Regions from separate parts of the Embleya sp. NPDC059213 genome, predicted to be linked through region 4. Evidence: riboswitches for the same ligand, from Rfam matches in the RefSeq annotation. Region 4 holds a riboswitch; each other region holds the start of a gene.

Region 1 (4,219 bases), on a different contig from region 4:
ACGCCCCGTTGGCGATCACCGCCCGCACGCCGATCGCGGCCTACCTGGTCGGCGTACTGGGCACCCTGCTCGCCGCCGCCGTGCCTGCCGCCCGGGCGAGCCGGGTCGCGCCGATGGCGGCGCTGCGCGAGGCGGCGGGTCCCGCGACCACCCGTCCCGCCCGGCGGCGCACCGTGATCGGCGCGGCCGGCGTCCTGGCGGCCGTGGTCGGCGGGGCGCTCGCGATCGTGGGGGTCGTACTGAGCCTGGTGGCCGTGATCGTGCTCGGCCCGCTGCTGGTGCGCACGGTGATCCCGGTGCTCGCGCGGCTCACCGGCCGGCGCGGCGCCGGCATCGATCGACTCGGGCGGGAGAACCTGGTGCGCGACCCCCGACGTACCTCGGCCACCGCCGCCGCACTGGCGATCGGCGTGGCCGTGGTCGCGGCCACCGCGGTGGTCGCCGCGTCCGCGAGTGCGTCAATGGATGCCCGGATCGATCGCACCCTCGGGTCCGACATCACGGTTCAGAGCAGCAAGGGCGACGCCCCGCTGACCGCGGAGGTGGTCGAGGCCGTCCGCCGGGCGCCGGGTGTGGGCCGGGTGATCCGGCTGCGCGAGGCCCGGGTCGAGGTGGTAACCGACGGCGGATCCCGAAACGCGTGGGTACAGGGCGCCGATCCGGACCTGCCCGCGGTCCTGCGGCAGCGGTCGCCGACCGGAGTGCTGCTGCCGGCGCCGCCTCCGGGCACGATCAGCCTGGGCGCCGGATACGCGGCCGGCCTGCGGCTGTCCGTCGGCAGCCCGGTGCGTCTGCGCGGCCCCGTCGGCGCCGAGGCCACCGTGACGGTCGGTGCGCTGCGGGCGCCGGACCCGGCGGGTCGGTCGATCGGCCGTCGGGACGCACCGCTGACCGACCTGGACACACTGGCCCGGATCGCGCCGGGCGCGCAGGAGGCGATGATCTTCGTCGACGCCGCGCCGGGCACCGAGCGAGCCGCGCTGAAGGCGAGCCTGGCCCGGGCCCTGGCACCGTTCCCCCAGGCCGGGGCCCGCGACCGGGAGGAGTACAAGAACGTGATCCGGGCCGGAATCGACGGGGTGCTCGACCTGGTCTACGCGCTGCTCGGGTTGGCGATCCTGATCGCCGCCCTGGGCGTGGTCAACACGCTCACCCTGTCGGTGCTCGAACGCACCCGGGAGATCGGCCTGTTGCGGGCGATCGGCACCTCGCACGGGCAGATCCGGCGCATGGTCCGGGCCGAATCGGTGGCACTGTCGGCGTACGGCACGCTCCTGGGACTGCTGCTGGGCGTCGGCTGGGGAGTGACCGCCCGGCGCGGACTGGCCGATCAGGGCCTGGAGGTGCTCGCCGTCCCGTGGTCGACGCTCGCCGTGATCGCAGCCGGATCCGCAGTGGTGGGTGTGCTCGCGGCGCTGCTCCCCGCATGCCGGGCGGCACGGATCCCGGTCCTCACCGCGATCGGGGCACAGTAGTGCGACGCCGACTCCGGTCCGCCGCCGCACTCGTGCCCACGAGCTCGTGCTCGCCGACTCCGATCAGGACGAGAACTCCCATGTGGCCCAAGCGTTCACCATCTTTCGCCGGCCGCGCACTCGGTCGCCCGGTGCGCCTGTGCGTGCTCACCGGCCTCCTGCTGGGCGGATCCGCGTGTGCCGAACCGGACTCGCCGTCTCAGGCAACCACCCGCCGGGCGCAGTACACCATCGACGCGCCGCTCACCCGGCTCGTGATCGTCGGCGGAGCGGGCCGGGTGCAGGTGGTTCAGGGCGGGCCCGGGTCGGTGCGGGTCACCGAGATCAAGCATTTCGGCACCGCCGAACCCGCAACCGAACACGTGTCGGCCGAGGGCACGCTCACGCTGCGGCACACCGTGAGCGGCAGCGCGCAGGTCTCCTACGAGGTGAGGGTGCCGCCGGGGCTCGCGGTCCGGGTCGGCACCACCTCGGGGCAGGTCACGCTGACCGGCCTGTCCGGCGATCTGGACGCGCGGACGGCACAAGGCGGCATCCGCGGCGAGCGGTTGACCACGCGTACGGTCGTCGCCCGGGCCGACCGGGACGCGGTGGACCTGTCCTTCGCCGCGCCACCCGATCGGGTCGACGCCGAAGGCGACAACGCCCGGGTCCGGCTGCCGGCCGGCACCGTCTACGCGACGGACGCGAGCAGCGAGCACGGCTCGGTCAAGGTCGACGTGGCCCGGGATCCGGCCGCACCGCACCGGGTGCGGGTGCATGCCACGTCCGGCGAGGCGGACATCCTCCACACGCGGTAGCGCCGCCCCGTGCGGCTCCGGGCGATGCGCCGGATGGGGGAGTATCACCTCCTCCGACTCGGCCCGCATCCGGGCCGCTTGGACGTCGCGCGCGACGGCCTGGGCAAGCAGCATCCGCAGCACGAGCCCGACGAGCGCAACTCCCAGGACGGCCATGCCCCGTAGGCGACCTCCGCCGCAGGGACCCACCTTCGGATCCATCCGCGTCTCCACCCGTTGTTCCACCCGTGGGTCCAGGCGCGGAGCGGGTTGCCGGTCCCGAGAGGACCCGGCCGGCGTCGGTGGGCGTGAGCGCCGACGAGGCACGACGAGCGGTTTGGTAGCCTATCGCCGCCGTGGTGTACGGGAAGCCGGTCGAATGCCGGCGCGGCCCTCGCCACTGTAGCCGCGGAGTCCCGCGGCCCTCGCCGACCGCTCCCACAGCGGTCGGGGTCACTGGGTGGATCGGGAACGAGCCAACCGGGAAGGCCGGCTGCGGAACGTCGATGCGGAAGCCAGGAGACCGGCCACGGCGCGACATGTTCCACGAGGGTTGGAGAACACATGCCCCGCGCTGCCCTGCGCCCGTTTCGATTCGAACGTTTCATACCTCCGGCGCGCGCCCCGCGTTCCACGCGCTCCGGCCTCGCTGCCGTGGCGATCCTGCTCGTCGGCGCGCTCGGCGCGTGCACGGGTGCGCCCGAGGCCGACAAGCCCGCCGCGGCGGCCGGGAGCAGCCACTCGACGCCGGTGAGCGTGAGCAGGTGCGGCGTCACCACCACCGTGACGTCACCGCCGGCCCGGTTGGTCACCCTCAACCAGGGCGCCACCGAAGTCGCCCTGGCTCTCGATCTACAGACCCGGATGGCCGGGACGGCGTACCTCGACGACGCGGTCCCGGCGCGATGGAAGGCGGCCTACGACACCGTCCCGGTGCTCTCCGAGAAGTATCCGTCCAAGGAGAAACTCCTCGCGGCGCGCCCGGATTTCCTCTACGCCTCCTACTCCAGCGCCTTCACCGACAAGGTGGCGGGCACGCGGGACGAACTGGGTTCCCAGGGCATCACCACCTACCTGTCGCCGTTGGGGTGCGCCGACAGCAAGCAGCAGGCGTCGGCGTCCTTCCAGACGGTGTGGGACGAACTGGGCGATGTCGCCGAGGTGTTCGGTGTCGCACCGCGCGCCGCCGCCATCCGGGACGCGCAGAAGCGGCAACTTGCCGAAGTCACGGCCAAGTCGGCGGGCAAGGGCCTGAACGTGCTCTGGTACGACTCGGGTACCAAAACCCCGTACGTCGGCGCGGGCCACGGCGGACCCCAGCTCGTGCTCGACGCCGTCGGCGCCCGCAACGTCTTCGACACGCTGGCCGGTGGCTGGAAGACCACGAGTTGGGAGCAGGTGGTCGCGGCGGACCCGGACGCCATCGTGCTCGCGGACGCCGCTTGGGACACCGCACAGTCCAAGATCGACTATCTCGAACACGACCCCGTGCTGAACAAGCTCAAGGCCGTCCAGCGCCGTGCGTACGTGGTCGTGCCGTTCTCCGAGTCGACCCCCGGCGTGCTGCTCGCCGACGGTGCCGTCGTGTTCTGGTGTGTAGTTGTATGTGTTAATGCGACCGGCGTCCGTGACCGTGACGGATCGTCCCGCCGCACGGCTCGCGGGCGCGAGCCGTGCGGCGGTGGCCCTGGCCGTCGCCGCCGTACTGCTGTTGTCCACCGTGCTGCTCGGCCTCGCCGTGGGATCGGTCCACGAGCCGCCGCACGTCGTGGCCGACGTGGTGCTGCGCCGACTCGGTCTCGGTGGCTCCGACGTCACGGCGCTGGACGACCGGATCATCTGGCAACTGCGGCTGCCCCGCGTCCTGGGGGCCGCCGCGACGGGCGCGGGACTCGCGGTGTGCGGCGCGGTGTTGCAGACCCTGACCGGCAACGACCTGGCCGACCCCTACCTGCTCGGGATCTC
Region 2 (4,219 bases), on a different contig from region 4:
ACGCGGTTCGTTGACGGCCGGCCTGGCGAGCGCGCTGGTGGGCGCGGCCCTGAAGCTGTTCGCGGACGACGTCGACACACCCGTGATCGCGCTCGGGAAGATCGGCGTCGTGCTGCTGATCGTCGGCATCGCCGAAGTGCTGTACGGGCTCTACCGGTTGACCCGCGAGGCCGGGGAGGCCCGGGAGGCCCGAAAGCCCTGACCGGGTGCGCCGAGCGCGGCGAACGGCCCGGTGATCGCGTCCCGACTGCTTTCCGGTCGCTTCCCGATCGCTTCGGTGATCGGTTCGGTGACCGGCCCGGCGATCGGCCCGCCGATCACCCCGTTCAGCGCACCTGCCGCCGCCCCGGCCGACGGTGCGCCACCCAACCCAGGATGCCCGCGCCGAGCAACGCCGAGCCCAGGAAGGCCGACAGCAACAGCCCGCCGCCCGAATCGTGCCCGCCCTGCCGCGTCACGGCCGCCGGCGCCCGCAGTTCGTCGACGCCGCGAGGCACGCCGAGCCGGCCCGTCCTCGGCTCGACCGCCCGTTCCGCCGCTCCCGGATCGGCCGCCACGTCGATCCGCACGGTCGCGGTGGCCTGGCGGCCGAGCCGGTCGACGATCGTGTAATGGAAGCCGTCGCGCCCGGCGAAGCCCGGCCCCGGCGTGTAGCGCAACACGGCCTCCGTCGTGCCCTCGTCCGGAGCGCCCTCGACGTCGAGGACCAGACCGTGCTCGGGATTGGTGTGCGACACCAGGGCCAGCCCCTCACCGGTGTCGCCGGCCAGCACCGGGACGTCCACCGACTGCCCGGCGCGAGTGCCGACCCGATCCGTGACGGCCCGCGGCGCGGCCGGCATCGGCGCTGCGAACCCGCCGTTCGGCCGTACCCGGTCGACACGCGAGCCCGGAGCGGAGTCGCCGGCCGGGCCGGCGACCACGGGCGGCAGCGACGGGATGGGCACCACGGCAACGGCGGGGCACCCGGCGCCCACACCGAACAACACCGCGCACCACACGAGCACCACACCGACTCGACGCATCCGGACGGCCGGTTCGGGTGTTCCGGAAACCGTGGCCACACAATCCTCCGGCACTCTGGTCCGGACACGGCCGGATCTGGGATGGGTCGGCCGGCGCCCGCCGGATCCGATGCCGGCCGAGGGAGCCGCTCTCGAACCCCGATCCTGTGCGCAGTGCCCACCGGTTCGCGACGCGGCACGCGGAGCGGCGGCGAGCTTCACCCACAAGCGTGGACCGACCGGGCCCGACAGTGGACCCGGCCCGGCGCGCGTGTCATGGTGGGAGGCGCTATGCGACGGCGGTACGAGGAAGTCGGTGTGAATCCGACGCGGTCCCGCCACTGTGATCGGGGAGCGACTCCCACACCGGCCACGACCCCGCGACGGGGTGGGAAGGCCGGGAGGAGCGAAGAGCCGAGAGCCAGGAGACTCACGTCGTCGCCACCTCACCAACCGGGGCGGATTTCCCCGAGAGAGGCCGGTGCTGCGCCATGTCCTTGGTACTGAGCCGGATCTACACCCGTACCGGCGATGCCGGTACCACCGCGCTGGGCGACAACTCCCGGACGCGCAAGACCGATCCGAGGTTGGCGGCCTACGCCGACACGGACGAGACCAACGCGGCGATCGGGGTCGTGCTCGCGCTCGGCGACCCGGAGCCGCAGACCCGTGCGGTGTTGGCCCAACTGCAACACGACCTGTTCGACGTCGGCGCGGACCTGTGCGCGCCGATCGCCGAAGGCGACACCCGGCTGCGGATCACCGAGGCCGACGTGGCCCGGCTGGAGGAGCACTGCGACGCGTTCAACGCGGAACTCCCCACGCTGCGCTCGTTCGTCCTGCCCGGCGGCAGCCCCGCCGCGGCCCTGCTGCACGTGGCCCGCACCGCGGCCCGGCGCGCCGAACGTTCGACCTGGGCGCTGATCGAGGCGGACGAACCGGCGGCGGGTGGGTCCGCGACGGTGAACCCGCTCACCGCGCGCTACCTCAACCGGCTGTCCGACCTGCTGTTCGTGCTCGCCCGACGGGCCGACGCGGGTGGCGCGGGTGATCTGCTGTGGCGTCCGGGCGACAACCGCTGAGCGGTTCGGCGGCACGGCCCGAGGTCGGCGACGCGATGGCCCGAGTCGCCGAGGTGGGGCCCTACTTCGTGCTGCGGACCGGAGCGATCGCCGACGGCGCGGGCTTTCGGCCGTTGGTCGAGTTGTACGACCGCGCCGCGCCCGACGCGTGGGCGGCCCGGGTGGAGTACGTGCGGGGCCGGTTGCGCACCGACGAGCCGCGGGTCGCCGCGTCGATCCTGTACCTGGGCGTGGCCTCGCGGTTGTGGTCGGTGGCGCTCGGCGCGGCGGTGCTCGGTCGGGTCGTGCCGGACCTGGACCCGGTCCGGACGCACTGGCGCTTCCCGGCGAGCGGTGCGATCGAACTGTGGGCGCCGGATCCGATCCCGACGCCGGTGCTCGCGGACCGGGCCGGGATCGACCGGGTGTACGCCGCGGTGATGACCGCGCACCTGGTGCCGCTGGCCCGGGCCACTCGGGCGGTGGTGCCGATCGCGGAGCGCCTGCTGGCCGGCAACGCCGCGTCGGCGCTGGTGGGTGCGGCCCGGGTGCTGCACCGGCACCCGGCGCCGGACGAGCCGGAACTCGTGACGACGACCCGGTCGTTCGCCGACGGTCTGTTGGCCACGGGCCTGCTGCGAGGGAGTGGGCTGCACGGCGCCCTGGGCGCGTTCCGGCGCACCACGTGCTGCCTGTACTACCGGATTCCCGGCGGCGGTACGTGCGGCGACTGCGTCTTCCACGACAAGCCGCCGCAACCGACCCGGGTCCGGATCGGGTCGTCGGCGCGCGGGCGTGACGGCGCACACTGACCGCGTACGATCGCCCGCTCGGCCCCCGGGGCGCGCTCCGGATCCGGCCGAGCGGGTGATCCATCGGACACGCCGCCGCGCATCCGGGTGACATTCCCGGATCTGCGGCGCGGACTTTCCTAGCCTCGTCCCGGAGACACCGATTCCGGCATCGACGCACCGAACGCCGGGACCGTGTCCTCGGTCCTGCCGGGTCTGCGCCCCCGGCAGGATCGGGGAGACGGCCCCGGCCGTCGAAGGGCCGCCGAGGACGAATGACCGGCCGCTCGCCGGGCAGACGCAGGGCGCGCGGTCCTCGGCGATGACGCGAGGACATCGAGACCGTGAAGAGGAGTACGCACCGATGAGTACCCCAGGCCGAGAGCCCGGCGGCAGGTCCGCGTCGCGCGAGCCCGACGAGATCGCCGTCGACCCGACCGTGCCACCGCCCGCCGATTCCGTCGTCGAACCCCGCGTGCCGTCCGAGCTTCCCCGGCAGGAGCGCACACCCGGCCACAAACAGGAGCAAGTGGACCACGCCGTGGAGGAGTTGACCCAGGCCGAGCCGCCCGAGGCGATCCACCGCAAGGTCGGCGAGGCGGCCGAGCGGATCGACCGCGCCGCGCCGCGCACCCGGCGCCGGGCGCAACGGATCGCGGCCGCCGTGGCCGACCGGGCCGAGTCGGCCGAGGACGCGGTCCGCGACCGGGCCGACCAGGCCAAGGAGACCACCCGACACAGGACCGCGCAGGCCAAGGAGGCCGCCGTGCACCGCGCCGAACAGGCCAAGGAGACCGCCGGACATCGCGCCGAACAGGCCAAGGAGACCGCCGGACATCGCGCCGAACAGGCCAAGGAGGCCGTCGAGCGCCGGGCCGAGCAGGTCAAGGAGGCCGCCGGTCACCGGGCCGAACAGGCCAAGGAAGCCGCCGGCCACCGCGCCGAGCAGGTCAAGGAAGCCGCCGGCCACGGCGCCGCCCGGGCCCGCGAGGTGGCGGGAAACCGGGTCGGCCACGCCAAGGACCGCACCGTCGAGGTCGGCCACGCGGCCGGCAACCAGCTCTTCGACCACACCCCCGACCCGCTCCGGCACGCGAGCCTGGCCGGCGCGGCGGAGGTCCGCAGCCGTCCGATCCCCGCTGCCATCGCTGCTGCGACGACCGTCCTGGTCCTGATCTGGGCGCTCCGCAGGTCGCGCCGATAGGGACGAGGGCGCGACGACCCGCCGGCACCCGGCTCCCGGGCGCTCAGCCGGCCGACGCCTCCCGCGTCCACATCCGCAACACCCGTCGGGTCGCCTCGTCCGCGCCGGGCCCGTACCTCGCGGGCGCCGTCGCGGCGATCGCGACCCGTACGTCCGCCT
Region 3 (4,219 bases), on a different contig from region 4:
CGTGCCCCGAACCCGGGCGGGCGAACGGCATCCCACGTCCGTGCCGGATCGATCCGGCACAGGGCGAGCCTAGGTGCTGCCGGATCGATCCGGCAATCCCTGGGCCGGACATCTAGACTCCGTGGTTGTGAACGCCCGCATCGTGACCCTGATCGACGTGGCACGCGCCGCCGGCGTGTCCCGGAGCACCGCCTCGGACGCCCTGCAAGGCTCCGGACGCGTGGCCGAGGCCACCCGCGCCCGGGTCCGCGAGACGGCGGAGGCGCTCGGCTACCGCCCCAACAGCGCCGCCCGCCGTCTGCGCCGCGCCGACGCGGGGGCGCTCGGCCTCTACCTCCCACGGACCGCGACCCGGCTCGACTACTACCTGGACCTCGCCTTCGGAGCCGTCGAGCGCGCCCAGCACGACGGGCTCGACGTCGTCCTGCTCGGCGGGCCCACGGGCAGCTCCGGACCGGTCGCCTCCCGAGTCGACGGTCTCCTCGTCATCGACCCCGACGGCTCCGACCCGGCCGTCCCGAAACTCCTCGACGCGGGCGTCCCGGTCGTCACCGGCGAGCGCTACCTCGGCCCCAGCCGCGCCCCGATCGGTGCCGTGGTGTGCGACAACGCCGCCTCGCTCGCCGCGGTCCTGGACCACCTGCGCGAACGCGGCGCGCGGCGACCGGCGCTGCTCGCCCCGGGGGGCGACTCGGCGTGGGCCCAAACCCTGCGAGTGAGCGCCGACGCGTGGGGAACGCCGCACGGCGTCCCGGTCACCGTACGCACCATCCCGTTCGCGGCGACCCCCGCGCAGGCGGCCGAAGCCGCCAGGGACCTGCTCACCGCGGAACCGGACATCGACGCGGTGGTGTGCGGCCCCGACGGAGCCGCTCCCGGCGTCCTGCACGGCGCCCGCGCCCTCGGTCGAACTCCCGGCGCGGACCTGCTCGTCGCCTCCTGCGTCGACGGCACCGCCACCCGCACCGGCAACCCGCCGATCACCGCCGTGGACTTGCGCCCCGCCGACTATGGGCAGGCCTGCGCCGAACTCCTGTGCGACATTCTGGCCGACCGCACCCCACCCGACACCGTCCGCCTCCACCCATGGAAACTGCGCACCCGGGCCTCGACCCAGGGTGGCCACTGAACCGACCGCGTGCCGCCCGTTCGAGTGCTTCCCGCCCAAGGCCGATGCCGGCAGGCGCCGACTGCGGAACGTGCTGCGTCGCGTCAAGCCCTCCGCGCACTACGACTTGCCTTGATATCTCACGTATTGGCGCCAAATCTCGCATTGCGGCGGCAGCCCCCGGGCTCGCCCTGGTCATGACGGCCTGGTTGCTCACAGCCCACGGCACCCCGCCACCCCGCCACCAACGTCCCCACCACGGCCGCCGATTACGGTGCCCGCCGGCCGGCCTCCCGGTCCGCCGGCGACGGCAGCGGCGGCAAGTTCATCCCGGCCACCGGCAGCTCGACGACGCCCGAACCGCCCAACACGATGCAGTCCGCACTCGCCCTGGCCGCGGCCGGCGTCGAGGAGGCCACCTTCGAGGACACAGTGGACCGGCTCAAGGCTGCGGCGCCCCCGACCCGCTCGCCACCCGGCAGTCCGTATGGGGCGCGGCCGGAACCCCGTTCCCGCTGAACCCCTCCTTCACCACTCCGCTCCCCCTCCCCCGTGCGTCCCCTGACCCGGCCCCGGTGCCGGCCGCAGGCGGGGAGCCCCGAGTGTGGGGCTCCCCCTGTGGTGGAAACCGGCCGGCCCAGGCACTTCGGCACCGCGGCGAAGGGTCACCGCCGCGCCGGGTCCTCCCCACCGGTCGGAACGAACACGACACCGGATCGCGAACACCGGCCCCACCGATGCGTCGCCGGCCGTTGTCCGCGTCTTCGGCGCGTGCTCGCCCCATCCGGCTCGTGCGGTGGCTCCCCGGGGCGCCCTCGGCCGGCTAAGCTGTCGCACGCAGTCGGTTCGCCCTGCCATCCGGGTAGGCGCGTCGTAAGAGGGAACCCGGTGTGAATCCGGGACTGCCCCGCAGCGGTGAGTGGGAACGACCGCCGTCAACCAGCACTGGACCCGACTCGGGTCCGGGAAGCGACGGCCAGTAGGTGTCCGCCCTTGGCGGATGTGCCCGCGAGTCCGAAGACCTGCCACTGCCCGTGCGCCGCCGATGCGCACGGTGATCTCGGTGACCTCGTGGGCGGGTCGGCGGACAACCGGTGGGACACGTGCGGGAGTACACCGACGTGACCCGTGTGGTTTGCCATTCCCTTCGTGCCTGCGATCCGTCCCGGGATCTTGTCGACAGGCTCGCGAAGGAGAGTTCCGTGACCACCAAGTCCGCAGCCGCGGCGGCCCGTGCCACCGTGTACGGCTATCCCCGTCAGGGCCCGAATCGGGAACTGAAGAAGGCCGTCGAGGGCTACTGGGCCGGCCGCATCGATGCGCAGGCGCTTCGGGACGCCTCGGCCGAACTGCGCCGCGCCAACTGGGAACGCCTCGCCCAGGCGGGCATCCACGAGGTACCCACCGGCGACTTCTCGCTGTACGACCACGTCCTCGACACCAGCGTGGCCGTGGGTGCGATCCCGGCCCGTCATCGCGCCGCCGTCGAAGTCGACGCCCTGGACGGCTACTTCGCGATGGCGCGTGGCACGCAGGACGTGGCGCCGCTCGAGATGACCAAGTGGTTCGACACGAACTACCACTACCTCGTGCCCGAACTCGGGCCGGACACCGTCTTCGAGGCGAACTCCGCCAAACAGGTGGCCGAGTTCGAGGAGGCCGTCGCGCTCGGCCTGACCGCCCGCCCGGTGTTGGTGGGCCCGCTCACCTACCTCCTGCTTGCCAAGCCCGCGCCGGGGGTCGCGGCCGACTTCGAGCCGCTGACCCTGTTGGACCGGCTGTTGCCGGTGTACGCCCGGCTGCTCGCCGACCTGCGTGCCGCCGGCGCCGAGTGGGTGCAGCTCGACGAGCCCGCCCTGGTCCAGGACCGCAGCTTCGCCGAACTGAACGCCGCCAAGCGGGTCTACCGCGATCTCGGCGGCCGCACCGACCGGCCCAAGCTGTTGGTGGCCTCGTACTTCGACCGCCTCGGCGAGGCGCTGCCGATCCTGGCCCGGGCGCCGATCGAGGGCCTGGCGCTGGACTTCACCGGGGCCGCCGCCGCCAACCTCGACGCGCTGGCCGCGGTCGGCGGGCTGCCCGGAAAACGTCTGGTCGCCGGTGTCGTGGACGGCCGCAACGTATGGATCAACGATCTCGGCAAGTCGCTGACCACGCTCGGCATACTGCTGGGCCTGGCCGACCGGGTCGACGTCGCCGCCTCCTGCTCGTTGTTGCACGTGCCGCTGGACGCCGACGCCGAACGCGACGTCGACCCGCAGATCGCCCGCTGGCTCGCCTTCGCCCGGCAGAAGACCGACGAGATCGTCACCCTGACGCGCGGCCTCGGCCGGGGCACCGACACCATCGCGCCCCACCTCGCCGCCAACCGGGCCGACCTGGCCGCCCGCAGGACCTCCGCGCTCACCCACGACCCCGCCGTACGCGCCCGCGCCGCCGCGGTCACCGACACGGACGCGCGCCGCAGCAAGCCCTATCCCGAGCGAGCCGCGGCCCAACGCGCCCACCTGGGCCTGCCGTTGTTGCCCACGACCACCATCGGCTCCTTCCCGCAGACCGCCGAACTGCGCACCGCCCGCGCCGATCTGCGCGCGGGACGCATCGACAGTGCCGGTTACGAGGAACGCATCGAATCCGAGATCCGCGATGTCGTCGCCTTCCAGGAGAAGGCGGGCATCGACGTCCTGGTGCACGGCGAGGCCGAACGCAACGACATGGTCCAGTACTTCGCCGAACAGCTCGCCGGCTACGTGGCCACCCGACACGGTTGGGTCCAGTCGTACGGCACCCGCTACGTGCGCCCGCCGATCCTGGCCGGCGACATCTCCCGCCCGGAAGCGATGACCGTGCGCTGGACCTCGTTCGCCCAGTCGTTGTCCGACCGCCCGGTCAAGGGCATGCTGACCGGACCGGTAACCATGCTCGCGTGGTCGTTCGTTCGCGACGACCAGCCGCTGGGAGAAACCGCCAGGCAGGTCGCGCTCGCGCTTCGAGACGAAGTCGACGACCTGGAGGCGGCCGGGAGTTCGGTCATCCAGGTGGACGAGCCGGCCCTGCGCGAGACGTTGCCGCTGCGGGCCGTGGACCATGCCGCGTACCTGGCCTGGGCCA
Region 4 (4,219 bases):
CTCGCCGTCGCTGGTGACCTCCAGGATCTCGGTGCACAGGTTGGACAGGTGCACCACGTTGCCCGGCTCCGCGGCCTGGTTGCAGGTGCGGTTGGCGGCGTCCTTGAAGGTCATCCAGCCGTTGCCGGTCTGCGCGAGCGTGCGCATCATCCGGGCGTACAGGTCGCGGGCGGGCAACTGCCGGACGAACCGGCCGTCCCGCTCGGCGGCTTCGTAGACCTTGTCGAACTCGGCGCCCCACAGGTCCGGCAGTTCGGGCAGCTCGTTCGGGTCGAACAGCGACCAGACGCCGTCCTCCTCGACCCGGCGCATGAACAGGTCCGGCACCCAGTTGGCCAGGTTGAGGTTGTGCGTGCGGCGCGCGTCCTCGCCGGTGTTCTCGCGCAGTTCGAGGAACTCCAGGATGTCCGGGTGCCAGGTCTCCAGGTAGACGCAGGCCGCGCCCTTGCGCCGGCCGCCCTGGTTGACCGCGGCCACCGACGAGTCGAGCGTCTTGAGCCACGGCACGATGCCGTTGGAGTGCCCGTTGGTGCCCCGGATCAGCGAGCCGCGCGAACGCACCCGCGACCAGGCCACACCGATGCCGCCGGCGAACTTCGACAGCCGGGCGATCCGCCCGTACATCTCGTAGATCGACTCCAGCTCGTCCTTGGGCGAGTCGAGCAGGTAGCACGAGGACATCTGGGTGTGCACCGTGCCGGAGTTGAACAACGTCGGCGAACTGGGCAGGTAGGCCAGCGAGGACATCAGCCGGTAGAAGCCGATCGCCTCGCCGGGCTCCTGGGCCAGGCCGCATGCGACGCGCAGCAGGAAGTGTTGCGGCGTCTCGACCACCTTGCGCGAGACCGGGTGGCGCAGCAGGTAGCGGTCGTACACGGTGCGCAGGCCGAAGTACTCGAACCGGCGGTCGCCCTCGACGTCCACGGCGGCGTCCAACTCGGCGGCGTGCCGGGCGACGAACGCCGCGGTCTCCGCGCCGATGATGCCCTCCCGGCGGCCCAGCGCGATGCCGGCGCTGAACGAACCGGCGCCGGCCTCGAACGCCTCGTCGGCGATCCGGCCGGCGAGCAGGCGCGCGGCGAGCCGCGAGTAGCCGGGCTCCTCGGCGATCAGTTCGGCGGCGGTACGCACCGCCAGGTCCGCGGCGGCGGCCCGGTCCGCGCCCTCGTTCAGACCCGCGACGACCCGGCGGACGACCCGATCCGGATCGACCTCCGGCAGATCGCGCGCCTGGGTGCGCACCAGGGTCGCGAGTTGCTCCTCGGGGCTTTCGTCGATCCGCATCCGGGTCGTGCCCACGCTGTCCACAACGGTCACGTGCTCTCTCCTCGCGAGCTCGTACGTACAGTGACCCCGCGCCCGAGGGCACGGGCAGCCGGCAGGTATTCGGACTCGCGGGCATGCCGGGGCACCACCGGGCACGACGTGCTCGGCGGACCGCGGAGTTCCCCATGGTCGTCGGGCCCCGAATGCCTCTCGGCGTTCGGCGCTCCAGGACGACGTTCGTTCCCGCTCACCGTTGCGGGGCAGTCCCGGCTTCGCACCGGGTTCCCTCTTGCCTCGCCGTTCCGCTGAACTCGGAACGGCGAACCAGCTACGTCGCAGAGCATATATGTAGTGGCGGGGTGGTCGTCGCACCCCCAGGTGTTGTGTCGTGTCGCGATTCTCGACGTACCACGGACCGCCGCCGGGGCGGCGGTGGGGTGGTTCGCCCCGGGACGCGTGGGACGCGCGGTGCGCGGATCAGGGGCGACCGGTGCGCGGCCCGGGCCGGGCCGGGCGCGCGTGCCGGGCCGGTCGGTCGTGCGGTCGGTCCACCGGTCGCGGCACCTCCCGACCCGAGTCGCGCCACTCGGCGACCAACGCCTCGTAAACGGGGGTCTCGAACGTCTCGGTGGGCCACGGCCCGAACGGGGCTCGCAGGATCTTCATGCCGACCCAACCGTGCAAGACGGCGTGAAGTAACCACCAACCGGGTGATGCCACTCGGTCGGTTGACGTGTCGACTCGGATACAGGTCGTCGAAACGGACCCGACCCGCCCGTCACGCGGGCGGCGCGCCGCCCGGTCCGGGTGGGGCCGCCGAATCCGGGCCCGGGTCCGGATCGCTCGCCACCCGCAGTTCGGCGAACGCCTCGGCCAGCGCCGCCGCCGTCCAGTGCGCGTTCAGGCCGCTGGGATTGGGCAACACCCAGATCCCGGTGTCGCCGATCGTCTCGGGCTGCCGGCCGACCACCGCCTTGGGCCGGCCGAAGCCGGTCCGGTACGCACCGATGCCCAGCACCGCCAGCCAGGCCGGTCGGTACGCGTGCACCCGGGCGGTGAGCGCCGCGCCGCCCGCCCGGTACTCGTCCTTGGTCAACTCGTCCGCGCGGGCGGTGGTGCGGGCCACCACGTTGGTGATGCCGAGGCCGAGTGCGAGCAACCGCTGCTGCTCGGTCGGCGCGAGCAGCCGGGGCGTGAACCCGCTCGCGTACAGCGCGGGCCAGAACCGGTTCCCGGGCCGGGCGAAGTGCCGGTCGGTGGCCCCGGACCACAGGCCCGGGTTGATCCCGCAGAACAACACCCGAAGGTTGGGCCCGATCACGTCCGGGATGCTCCGGCCGTGTGCGGCGGCCATCTCGGCGGCGGTGGGATTGCGGCCCGGCGGGATCGGCAGCACGAGCGGCCGCTCGGGAGCCGGCTCGGGTTCCGGCCCGCTCACGGCGCGTCCGCGATCATCGAGGTGCCCACCGACCGGAAGCCGAGCCGGCCGTACATCCGGGCCACGTCCTCGTCGCCCGCGGACAGGAACACCGTCTCGCTCCCGTCGTCGAGCGCGTGCCCGGCCAGCTCCCAGGTCACCGCCGCCGCGAGGCCGCCGCGTCGGGCCGCGGGGAGGGTGGCCACGCCGACGATCTCGGTGGTGTCGTACAGATGCTGGTAGCTGCCCACGCACAACGGTCCGGTCGGGCCGTACGCGGCGTACATCACCGTCTCGCCGGAGCGCAGCCGCTCGTTGAGGTAGGACAGCAGGTCCGGGTCCTGGCCCAGGGCGGCGGTGTCCCGCTCGGTCGGACCGTCGGTGCCGGACGCGGTGCCCGGATTCGCGAAGCCGACCGCCGCGACGCTGTGCACGATCGCCAGATCGGTCGCGTCCGCCCGGATCCGACGCACCGTCACCAGGTCCGGCAGGAACGGTCGTTCGGCGGGGCGTTCGGCGGGATCGAGCACCATCAGCGGGTGCTCGTGCACATGCAACTCGGCCTCGATCGCGGCCGCGCGCAGCGCGGGGGTGGTCTCGTCGACCCATTCGAACGACTCGGGCACTTTCAACTCTCTCTGTCGTGCCCGCACCGCGCGTACATCCGCGGCGGTGGGCTCGACGGAGCCGCCGAGCGTGGGACGTGCGTACCGGGGCCAGCCCTGGCCATCCCGGACGAACAGGGTCAGTCCGCCGAATGTCTCCGCGTGAGCGGCCCGACGTGCGACCGCGTCGTAGAACGTCTCCAGATGTGCGCGCACCTCGGCGGCGGACTTCGGCATGCGGGCCAGTGTGACACGAACACCCTTTTCGCTACCGGCGGAGGCCGCGCCGGCGACGGAACGAGCGGCCGCGCCCGCGGGCGGTAATCCCGTTGGCCCGCTCGATCCCGCGGCACACAATGGCGGGCATGGCCATTTCGCTGCATCACATCGTGATCGACGCACACGACCTGCCCGGCCTCGCCCGCTTCCGGGCCGACGTGCTGGGGTGGGAGATCCTGTCGGAGCGCGAGCGCGAGGTGGTCGTCGGGACCGAGCCGGGCGCGCCGATCGGCATCTGTTTCATGCCGGTGACCGAGGTCAAGGCGGTCAAGAACCGGCTGCACCTGGACCTGACCCCGGGCGCCGGACCCGGCGAGCGGGAGGCGGAGATCGAGCGGGTCCTCGCCCTCGGCGCCCGCCGCGTGGACGTCGGCCAGACCGGCGACGAGTCGTGGACGGTACTGGCCGACCCCGAGGGCAACGAATTCTGTGTCGTGCGAGCCAAACGCACCCTGATCGGATGAGCGTCGCCGCGCTCGATCACGGAGACCCGGGGCGCCGCCCGTGAACCCGGGCCGCGCGCACGAAAATCCGGGGTGAACGCACCGGACTCGCCGACGAGCGCGGCACGTTCGCCCCGGATCGTCGGATCAGCCGGTGTTGTCGGGCGAGTTGCTCGGCGGGTTGCCCGGGCCCTGCCCGCTGCCGCCGC

The links. Region 4 has a riboswitch for cobalamin ahead of ACFXMF_RS25280 (ribonucleoside-diphosphate reductase subunit alpha). Riboswitches for the same ligand answer to the same signal wherever they lie in the genome.
Region 1: it holds a riboswitch for cobalamin, as region 4 does, so the genes downstream of both, ACFXMF_RS21100 (ABC transporter substrate-binding protein) here and ACFXMF_RS25280 (ribonucleoside-diphosphate reductase subunit alpha) in region 4, are expected to answer to the same signal.
Region 2: it holds a riboswitch for cobalamin, as region 4 does, so the genes downstream of both, ACFXMF_RS23030 (cob(I)yrinic acid a,c-diamide adenosyltransferase) here and ACFXMF_RS25280 (ribonucleoside-diphosphate reductase subunit alpha) in region 4, are expected to answer to the same signal.
Region 3: it holds a riboswitch for cobalamin, as region 4 does, so the genes downstream of both, metE (5-methyltetrahydropteroyltriglutamate--homocysteine S-methyltransferase) here and ACFXMF_RS25280 (ribonucleoside-diphosphate reductase subunit alpha) in region 4, are expected to answer to the same signal.

What each region holds. Positions count from the first base shown of each region.
Region 1 covers NZ_JBHZAV010000054.1:2,670-6,888, forward strand. Annotated here, with positions in the region: gene ACFXMF_RS21085 (ABC transporter permease) at 1-1,475, shown strand, start outside; gene ACFXMF_RS21090 (hypothetical protein) at 1,556-2,275, shown strand; partial or broken gene ACFXMF_RS21095 (DUF2975 domain-containing protein) at 2,318-2,434, opposite strand; cobalamin riboswitch at 2,576-2,801, shown strand; partial or broken gene ACFXMF_RS21100 (ABC transporter substrate-binding protein) at 3,119-3,715, shown strand; gene ACFXMF_RS21105 (FecCD family ABC transporter permease) at 3,882-4,219, shown strand, end outside.
Region 2 covers NZ_JBHZAV010000062.1:13,031-17,249, reverse strand. Annotated here, with positions in the region: gene ACFXMF_RS23040 (DUF5708 family protein) at 1-202, shown strand, start outside; gene ACFXMF_RS23035 (Ig-like domain-containing protein) at 327-1,064, opposite strand; cobalamin riboswitch at 1,309-1,436, shown strand; gene ACFXMF_RS23030 (cob(I)yrinic acid a,c-diamide adenosyltransferase) at 1,496-2,086, shown strand; gene ACFXMF_RS23025 ((2Fe-2S)-binding protein) at 2,062-2,877, shown strand; gene ACFXMF_RS23020 (hypothetical protein) at 3,221-4,060, shown strand; gene ACFXMF_RS23015 (phosphotransferase) at 4,104-4,219, opposite strand, start outside.
Region 3 covers NZ_JBHZAV010000001.1:45,452-49,670, forward strand. Annotated here, with positions in the region: gene ACFXMF_RS00220 (LacI family DNA-binding transcriptional regulator) at 128-1,129, shown strand; cobalamin riboswitch at 1,970-2,135, shown strand; gene metE (5-methyltetrahydropteroyltriglutamate--homocysteine S-methyltransferase) at 2,311-4,219, shown strand, end outside.
Region 4 covers NZ_JBHZAV010000071.1:35,169-39,387, reverse strand. Annotated here, with positions in the region: gene ACFXMF_RS25280 (ribonucleoside-diphosphate reductase subunit alpha) at 1-1,284, opposite strand, end outside; cobalamin riboswitch at 1,360-1,610, opposite strand; gene ACFXMF_RS25275 (hypothetical protein) at 1,744-1,932, opposite strand; gene mug (G/U mismatch-specific DNA glycosylase) at 2,045-2,620, opposite strand; gene ACFXMF_RS25265 (GNAT family N-acetyltransferase) at 2,701-3,525, opposite strand; gene ACFXMF_RS25260 (VOC family protein) at 3,654-4,031, shown strand; gene ACFXMF_RS25255 (hypothetical protein) at 4,158-4,219, opposite strand, start outside.